2 regions of the uncultured Spongiibacter sp. genome follow, and region 2 is predicted to be linked to the other one. Evidence: predicted binding sites of a transcription regulator. Region 2 holds the regulator's gene; the other holds the start of a gene.
What was found. The regulator PhoB, encoded in region 2, activates phosphate uptake and scavenging genes when phosphate is short. The targets are predictions, from matches to a motif close to TGTCATAAANNTGTAACA.
Positions count from the first base shown of each region.

Region 1: the regulator PhoB is predicted to act here: its motif matches at 2,272-2,289, upstream of ABNS66_RS11120 (alkaline phosphatase PhoX).

Region 1 covers NZ_CAXGPO010000024.1:14,726-19,343, reverse strand. Annotated here, with positions in the region: gene ABNS66_RS11130 (molybdopterin-dependent oxidoreductase) at 1-1,214, opposite strand, end outside; gene ABNS66_RS11125 (LysR family transcriptional regulator) at 1,313-2,215, shown strand; gene ABNS66_RS11120 (alkaline phosphatase PhoX) at 2,384-3,847, shown strand; gene ABNS66_RS11115 (Dabb family protein) at 3,922-4,215, opposite strand; gene ABNS66_RS11110 (helix-turn-helix domain-containing protein) at 4,291-4,618, opposite strand, start outside.
Region 2 covers NZ_CAXGPO010000019.1:2,111-6,728, forward strand. Annotated here, with positions in the region: gene ABNS66_RS09970 (YgiQ family radical SAM protein) at 1-124, opposite strand, end outside; gene ABNS66_RS09975 (NfeD family protein) at 292-768, shown strand; gene ABNS66_RS09980 (SPFH domain-containing protein) at 814-1,662, shown strand; gene purU (formyltetrahydrofolate deformylase) at 1,692-2,546, shown strand; gene phoB (phosphate regulon transcriptional regulator PhoB) at 2,652-3,359, shown strand; gene phoR (phosphate regulon sensor histidine kinase PhoR) at 3,369-4,618, shown strand, end outside.

The DNA of each region.
Region 1 (4,618 bases), on a different contig from region 2:
TCGGGCCAGGCCGCCACGGGGTTGCCGCTGTTGACGATAAGCGCCTTCACCTGGCCTTCGCCTTCCAGCAAAATCTCGTCTGCTAATGCCGCGGTGGGCATGCCTGCCGCGCTCTGCGAAAGGCCGCGCACGCGCAATGCTTCGCCAACATTGTGATAGGGGGCGGGGTCGGCCGCTTCGGCAATGGGTGTTGCCCGCGGCAGCAGTACACCGGGGTTGGCGACGGGCTCGCCCTCGCGCACGAAGCGGCCGCACAGGGTGTTCAGGCACAGCAGTAAATATTCGGTCAGCGAGCTGTGGCCGGACATATTGGCGCCGGTTAGGCCCGTCGCTACCCCGCGCTTAGCCTTAGCAAATACCCGAGCAGCATTGGTAATTTGCTCAGCGGGAACGTCGGCGCGCGCAGCAGCATGTTCTGGGGTGTAGGGGGCAACGGCATTTTTCAGCTCGGTAAAGCCTTTCACGTTTTCGGTAATAAAGGCGTCGTCGTATAACTGCTCTTTAATGATGACATGCAGCATTGCCGCCAGCACCGCGACATCTTCGCCGGGCGTTGGGCGCAGGTGAATTTGTGCGCGCGCGGCGGTTTCGGTTTTGCGCGGGTCGATCACGATGAGCGTCATACCATCTTTGATCTTGTCGGTGAGGCGTCGCGCGGGGTTTTGACTGGGCACGCCGCCGGCAATCGTCACCATGGGGTTGCCGCCAAGCATCAGCCAAACATCGGAGTCGGCAAAGGCCTGGGGGCCGGCTTTCCAGTGGCCGAGCATGGCGTTGGCGATATCTTTGCCTGGCTGGTCAATGGTGGCGCTGGCAAAAATCATTGGTGACCCGAGCGAAGCCACCAGTGAGCCGAGCAACGTACCGGCGGCGGGGTAGGGGCCGGAGTAAGTGCCGAAGTAAGCGGCCAGTGCGCGAGGCCCGTGTTGGTCGACGATGGCCTGCAATTTTTCGGCAATTTCGTCCATTGCCTGTTCAATTGCGATGGGCTCAAAACGGCCATCGGGCATGCGTTTCAGCGAGTGCAGCAAGCGGTCGGGGTGGCGAATATGCTCCACCGAGGCCTGGCCGCGACTGCAGCAAAACCCGTGATAGGTCGGGCTGGCCTTGTTGCCAGTCACCTTAACAGGCAGGCCATCTTCCATTTCCACAATGACCGGACAGGCGGCGTGGCACATTCGGCAAATTGAGGCATGTTGGCTGCGCGAGGACATCGTCGACTCCCAAAAAGGCTAGAGGTGTGGAGCGTGGCTGGACTATAGAAATGCACATGGTATAAATCAAATTATTAAATTTTATAAAAGATATAAAAATGAACAATATCTTGAAGGCCGACTTGAATGCCCTGAAGGTGCTGGATGTGCTTCTGGATGAGTGCAGTGTTTCTCAGGCGGCAAAGCGGTTGCATGTCACCCAGCCGAGTGTCAGCTACACATTGCAAAAACTGCGCGATTTGTTCGACGACCCCTTGTTTGTGCGCAACCCCCGGGGGTTAACGCCAACCTCCCGTGCTGAATCACTGCGGCCTGCCATCAAACAATTACTCAGCGATGCTCAGCAGTTGATCGCGCCGCCGCTATTTGTCCCCGAGGAAGCTGAATTCACACTGTCGGTTTCCGCGAATGACTACCTGCAAATCGCCCTGTTAGTGCCGCTGGTTCAGCGAATTCGCACCCTCGCGCCAAAGGTAAAAGTTGCCCTGTTCGACCTGGACAGCAAGGCGGCTGCCGAGCGCGTTCGTGACGGCGACCTGGATCTGATGTTGAGTTTTCCGCAGGCCCTGCCGGCGGACTTTTCCAGCGAAGAGCTTTTTACCGACCCTTACATCGCAGCGGCAAGGCAGGGGCACCCGCTGGCAGACCAGCAAGCCTCCGCAGAGTCGTTTTTGGGTTATGACCATGTCATTGTTTCGCCCACGGGGTTTGCTTTTGAGGGAGGCCTATTCCGCGACCTGCATCACTCGCCGTTACTCGACAAAGTGGCGGTTACGCTGCCCAATTTTGCGGTGTTGCCGAGTTTGCTGTCGGGCAGCGATCTCATCGCGATGATCCCGCGCCGGCTGTTATCGGTAATGTCTGGCCCGCTGAGTGAGGTAAAGATTGCGGCGACGATGCCGTCGATCACCGTCGCCGCAGCGTGGCATCCGCGCCTGGACCATGATCTCGCCCACCGCTGGGTGCGTAAGCTGTTGCGTGCAGAGGCGCTGCTGGCCTGAGGGTCAGCCCGGAATGTTATCTCGCTGTCATATAACTATGCTAAAACCTATGGGGTTGTCATCTCGGTGTCACACGGTCGCCATTTTTCAGCGCTGGGCGCTGCGGCCTAGTAATAGAAAATACAAGTAGTAGAAAATAGTAGTTAGAAAACTAGAGGGGAAGGTTGGATGAATCCATTACTTAAAGAAGCGGAGCGCAAGGGCTGGTCGCGGCGACTATTTCTGCGCAACCTGTTGTTCTCGGCAGGCAGTGTTGCCACGGCAAGCTGGTTGACCGCCTGTGGTGGCAGTTCGTCCAGTTCCAGCAGCAATGGTAGTGCGACGTTCTCCAGTAAATTTCGCAACATAGGCCCTCTGCAAGAGCCCAATGACGACGGCATTCGCCTGCCTCTGGGGTTCACCTCCCGTCAGTTGGCGGTATTTGGCGAGCCGCCGGTGCCCAGTGTTGACCCGCTGTTCTTCTGGCATTCAGACCCCGATGGCGGCGGCACATTCAGAACCGACGACGGTGGCTGGATCTATGTTAGTAACTCCGAAGCGCGCGACCTGACAACGATCCGCGACCAGGACCCGACTGGTGAATTCCGACGCAATCTAGACCGCGATACCGCCGCGTTCTTGCCGCCATTTTTCGGCGGCGGGGTCAGTGCCTTGCGTTTTGATGCGGCGGGTAATCTTGTCGATGCCTACCCCTGCCAGCGCGGTACCACCACGAATTGCTCTGGCGGCGCCACCCCCTGGGGAACCTGGATTAACGGCGAGGAAATCTGGGACGGTAAGATGTTTGAGTGCAGCCCGCTTCGCGACGGCGGCGAGGCCGTTGAGCTGCCGTGCTTCGGCCGCAAAGCCCACGAAATGGTGGCGGTTGATGCCGAGCGCCGAGCGATTTACCACACCGAAGATATCGACACCGAAACCGACCGCTTTTACCGCACCGCCTGGACGAGCAGCAGCTGGCCGGTAGCCAATGAACGCCCCGACATGGCTGCCGGAAAACTGCAGGTGCTGTATGTGCCTGCCGGCATTGATGCCGCGCGTGCTGGCCCGACGCCGATTGTATGGAACGATGCCATTGACGACGGCCGCGCTCAGCCTGCTACGGTGGGTGAGGTCGACGCCACGATCTTTGGAGGCAATGAAGGGGTTTGGTACCTCAATGGCTTTATCTTCTTTTCCACGAAGAGTGACGACAATATCTGGGCCATTGATATTGACGGCGAAACCATCGAGAGCATCTACGCCCCTCGCGATGACGTGGCAGGCTCCCCCTTCGACAATGCCGAAGAGCCGCTGACGGGGGTGGACAATATTGCCATGACGCTGGACGGTGAAATGCTGGTGGTGGAAGACGGCGGTTTTATGCGCTGCATGGTGCTGTTGCCGGACCGAACCACCATTCCGCTGTTACAGCTTCCCGGCAACCCTAACCTTACCGAGGTGACCGGCATTGCCATTGCCCCCACTGGGGACCGCTTATACGTATCCGGGCAGCGCAGCCGTCCTTTAGGCTTGTTGCCGCCGGAATTGGAACCCGGTTCGCCCATTCCAACCCGCGTGGCAGGCGTTACCTATGAAATTCAAATGCCGTTCAAAGTGAGAGTGGATCGTCCGCTGGCGAAGGCATTGAGCTAACGACAATTGCTGATGTTCGATAGGCCGCATACAGCGGCCTTTTTTATGATTAAAACTGGTTTATATCGGCCTATTTAGAACTCAATTTGTACCGACTGGAAGGTGTCGAGAATGGGGCTTGCCACCTCTTTCATAAAGCGCTGGTGGCTGGGGTGAGTAACATAGGTTTTTAAGTCAGCCTCGCAGCGAAACTCAGCCACTAACGCGTAGTCGGCATTGCCGCGATACAGTTTTGCATCGGGGCCAAAGTGGTAGGAGACGATCTCTGGAATATCTTCTGGAAGTCGGGCTAGCCCCTGGCTAACGGCGTCTATTTCAGTTTTCGTGGTTTCGGGCTTCCACGTGAGGAGTACGATGTGTTTAATCATTTTAATCCCGTAAACATAGTGGATGTGCGTGCCTGGGCGTCTGTGTTGCTGCCGCAGACCCATTCGCGATGGTAGTTAAGTAATATTGTTGGACTCCGACCATATTCGCAGATCGTCCAAAATTTTCAGCGCACTGCGGCCGAAGTCTGTCAGCGCATAATTGACGGCGATCGGGCGCTCGCTGATCACGGTACGCGTCACCATGTTGCGCGCTTCAAGCTCTTTCAGGCGTTGATCTATCATCTTCTTACTTGCCCCGCCGAGCATTCGTACCAGGTCATTAAACCGTACTGGACCGTCTTTTAGGTGGTAAATAATTGAGCCAGTCCATTTTCCACCAATCACCCTCATGCCGCGCTCAATCGAGCAGGGCTCCAGGCAGGCATCACTGGCGGTTCGGCGG
Region 2 (4,618 bases):
TGATGTCGCAGCTGTCCCAACCCAAGGCGTCCATTTCCTCGCGGCTGGTTGGCAAGTATGGTGCGGTGCCGAAGCACTCCGCCCAGTAGGGGTGGTGGCTAAAAATGGCCGGTGGTAAAGACATGGCGTAGCTACTCTCGAATGATCGGCTATTGTACCGGAAATCCCTGCTGTTTGCTGTGGGGGTGCAGCCCCAATCAAGTGTGAATTAGCAGCTTTGGCGCTTGCTATTAAGTGAGATCGTGGCTAAATAATGCCTCTCACTTATCGCGTGGCAGCAGGAGCGCACAAATGGATTGGCTGAATAACTCGATAGAGTACTGGCACTGGATGGTTTTGGGGCTTTTACTGGTTGCCAGCGAGGTCTTTGTTCCCAGCTTTGTCATGCTCTGGTTCGGTGCCAGCGCCATTGCGGTGGGGCTGATCACCGCCGTTGTGGATTTGCCCTTTAGTGTTCAAGTGTTGATCTGGGCGGGGCTGTCGGCGGTCGACTTGTTCCTCTGGTTTAAATTTGTGCATCCGCGTATGAAAGATAAAAGTTTATCGGGCATGTCGCGCGAGCAGGTTGTGGGTCAGGAGGGTATGGTTACGCGCGTTGGGGACCACCGCGAGGGGCAAGTGCGCTTCAGTATACCGGTGCTGGGTAATGACGAATGGAGTTATATTTGTCGCGAGCCCTTGATCGTTGGAGACCGGGTCGTTGTTGAAGATATCTCTGGTAATTCATTGATAGTACGCCGCCAGCGCGGCGCCAAAGCTGCCGAATAATACCGTTGCTGGCAGGCTCATTTTACGAGGTTTTAGGGGAAGAATATGGATGGTTTAGCGATTACAGGGGCGTTGTTTGTATTGGTTGTGGTCACGCTGTCGATGGGGGTGAAGACCGTTCCCCAAGGTTACAAACACATTGTGCAACGCCTGGGTAAATATCACCGCACCTTGAACCCCGGTTTGAATTTTATTATTCCCTATGTTGATCAAGTGGCCTATCGCCTAACAACCAAGGATATTGTGTTGGATATCCCCTCCCAGGAGGTCATCACTGAAGACAATGCGGTGATTATTGCCAACGCGGTGGCCTATATAAATATCGTTTCTCCTGAGAAGGCTGTCTACGGTGTTGAGAATTACACTATTGCCATCCAAAACCTAGTACAGACTGCGCTGCGTTCAATTGTAGGCGAAATGTCGTTGGATTCGGCCCTGTCGTCGCGGGAGCAAATCAAGGCCAAGCTCAAAGCGGGGATTTCAGACGATATTTCCGACTGGGGGATCACACTTAAAACGGTGGAAATCCAAGACATTAATCCATCTCCCACCATGCAAAGTGCCATGGAAGAACAGGCCGCGGCAGAGCGTCAACGTCGCGCGGCGGTGACCAAGGCCGAAGGTGAGAAGCAGGCTGCGATCCTCGAAGCTGAGGGGCGTCTGGAAGCATCGCGTCGCGACGCCCAGGCGGAAGTGGTGTTGGCTAAGGCCAGCGGTGCAGCGATTGAGTTGGTTTCGGAGGCCGTTAAAGGTGATGAATTGCCCGTGCTGTATCTGCTGGGTGAAAAATACGCTGACTCGCTGCGTCAGTTGTCAGCGTCCGACAATGCCAAGACCGTTGTGCTTCCCGCAGACCTGCCTCAGGCAGTGCGGGCAATACTGAACAAGGGTTAAGATTTTTTTGCAAGGATGTTGTTGTAAAGATGGAACATACCTACCGTTTGATCACCAGTTGTCCAGACCGCGTTGGCATTGTCGCCAAAGTGAGTCAATTTGTCGCCGACCAGGGGGGCTGGCTAACCGAAGCCAATCATCACGCGGATGCTGACAGCAATTGGTTTTTCATGCGCAATGAGATTAAAGCCGATTCACTGAGTATCGGTGCCGAGGCAGTGCGCGAGGCATTTACGCCCTTGGCGCAGGCCTATGACATGGAGTGGGAGCTGGTCGACTCAGCGCGGCGGCGCAAGGTGGTGATTCTGGCAAGCCATGCCTCACACTGTATTGCAGATTTATTGCACCGCTGGCATAGCGACGAGCTGTACTGTGATATTCCCTGTGTGATCTCAAATCACGAGAACTTGCGCAGCATGGTCGAGTGGCATGGAATTCCGTTTGAGTATGTGCCGGTCGACCCTCAAAACAAGGCGCCGGCCCACGCTCGTATTCAGGAGCTAACCGAAAGTTATGCCGCTGATTGTGTCGTGCTGGCGCGCTATATGCAGATTATTCCCCCGGAGTTTTGCCGTGCTTACAGCGGCAGAATGATCAATATTCACCACAGCTTTTTGCCTTCTTTCATTGGCGCGAACCCCTACCAGAAGGCCTATGATCGCGGCGTAAAATTGATCGGTGCCACTAGCCACTACGTCACTGAGCAGCTGGATGAAGGCCCGATTATCGAGCAGGACGTCATTCGGGTGTCGCATCGCCATAGTAAGGATGATCTGGTGCGTTTGGGTAAGGATGTTGAAAAGAGCGTTCTGGCACGCGCGCTTCGCAACCACCTTGAGGACAGGGTGTTAGTGCACGGTAATAAAACTGTCGTTTTCGACTAAGATTGGGGGCAACGGCTGGCGCCTTGATCGAGTCGTTGTCATATAATTGTCATTAAAGGCCGTTTTAATGCAGGCTCAAGCATCCACAGGCTACAAGGGAAGAGCATGAGCACAAAGACCATCCTCATCGTCGATGACGAAGCCGCCATTCGCGAGATGATCCGCGTAGGGCTAGAGCTTGCCGGTTACGACTGCATCGAAGCGAGCAACGCGCAGGAAGCGCACGGAATTATTGTTGATCAGCGCCCGGATCTGGTACTGCTGGACTGGATGATGCCAGTCACCAGTGGTATTGAGCTGCTGCGCCGCTTGCGCCGGGAAGATTTAACCCGGGATATGCTGGTGATCATGCTCACCGCTAAAGACGATGAAGACAACCGTGTTCAGGGCCTGGATGTCGGTGCCGACGACTATATTACGAAGCCGTTTTCTTCCCGAGAGCTAATGGCGCGCATCAAGGCAGTGTTGCGCCGCGGCAGCTCGCCTGAGCAGGAAGAGACCATTGAGGTGGATGGCCTCAAACTCGACCCCGCCAGTCACCGCGTGTTTGCCAATGGTGAGCCTTTGGATATGGGGCCCACCGAGTTTAAATTACTGAAGTTTTTCATGACCCACCAAGAGCGTGCCTATAGCCGTGGTCAACTGCTTGACCAGGTATGGGGCACCAATGTCTATGTTGAAGAGCGCACGGTAGATGTTCATATTCGCCGGCTTCGCAAAGCGCTGCTGACCGGCGAGCGAGACTTCGGGCAGCTGATTCAAACCGTTCGCGGTACTGGCTACCGTTTTTCCGCAACGGGGGTGAGCGCCTAGCGCTGCTCTATGCGGTATTACGGCTGGAAGACGGAGCTTGTTCGCGTAGTGCTGCCATTGGCAGCGGCGGCAGTGTTTGCAACAGCGTTCGACCTTGGAGTGTGGCCCGTTTTTATCGTTGCAGCGGTGATATGCACCTGGCTGCTATGGCAACTTCAACGACTGAGCGACTGGTTATATAGAGGCTTGGGTACCGAGCCGCCAGAGGCAATTGGCATGTGGGGTCAAATTTTCGACACGATTTACGATATGCAGAAGCATGCTTCGGGAGATCGTGATCAGTTACAAGCAATTATTGATTACTTACATTCATCGTTTGCATCGATGTCAGATGCTGTGGTGATGCTGGATCGTCACGGCAACATCGAATGGTGCAACGATGCGGCGATGGATCTACTGGGGCTGCGCAGGGATGAAGATGTCGGCTTGCAGCTGCTGAATTTAGTGCGCAACCCGAATTTTGTTGCCTACTACGAAGCAGAAAAATACGCCATGCCCTTTGAAATGGCGTCGCCGGTAAACAGCGAGATACAGCTCAGTTTAAGCATCAGCTTTTTCGCAGAGGGTAACCGTTTACTGTTTGCTCGCGATGTCACGCGAACCCACCGTCTCGAAAAAATGCGCAAAGATTTTGTCGCGAATGTGTCGCACGAGTTGCGCACGCCACTGACGGTGATCAATGGTTACCTGGAGACGTTTTCTGAGCACGGTGGCGACAACCCGCGCTGGGATCGCGCCATCGATCAAATGCTGCGGCAGTCTCGTCGCATGCATCACCTCATTCAAGATTTAATGCTCTTGTCGCGACTGGAATCCGTCCCTCAAGCCAGCGAGCATGAAGTAATACGCATCCGCCCGCTGATGGAAATGGTGCGCGAAGAAGCCCTGGCGGCCGCCAAGGGCAACCGCCAGATTGACATCGAATGTGACGATGCCATTGCCCTGAAAGGGCAGGCGACGGAAATACGCAGCGCGCTGTCTAACCTGGCGGTAAACGCCGCGCGCTACACCGCCGAGGATGACCGAATTGTGCTGCGTTGGTACCAGGATGACAGCCACGGTGTTTTGGAAGTGCAGGACAGCGGGATTGGTATCGAGCCGCAATACATTCCCCGTCTAACCGAGCGTTTCTACCGGGTTGATCAAAGTCGCTCCCTCGATACCGGCGGTACAGGCTTGGGTTTGGCGATCGTGAAACATGTTTTGTTGCGCCACCGGGCCGAGATGAAAATCTCCAGCCAGCCGGGGCATGGCAGTAC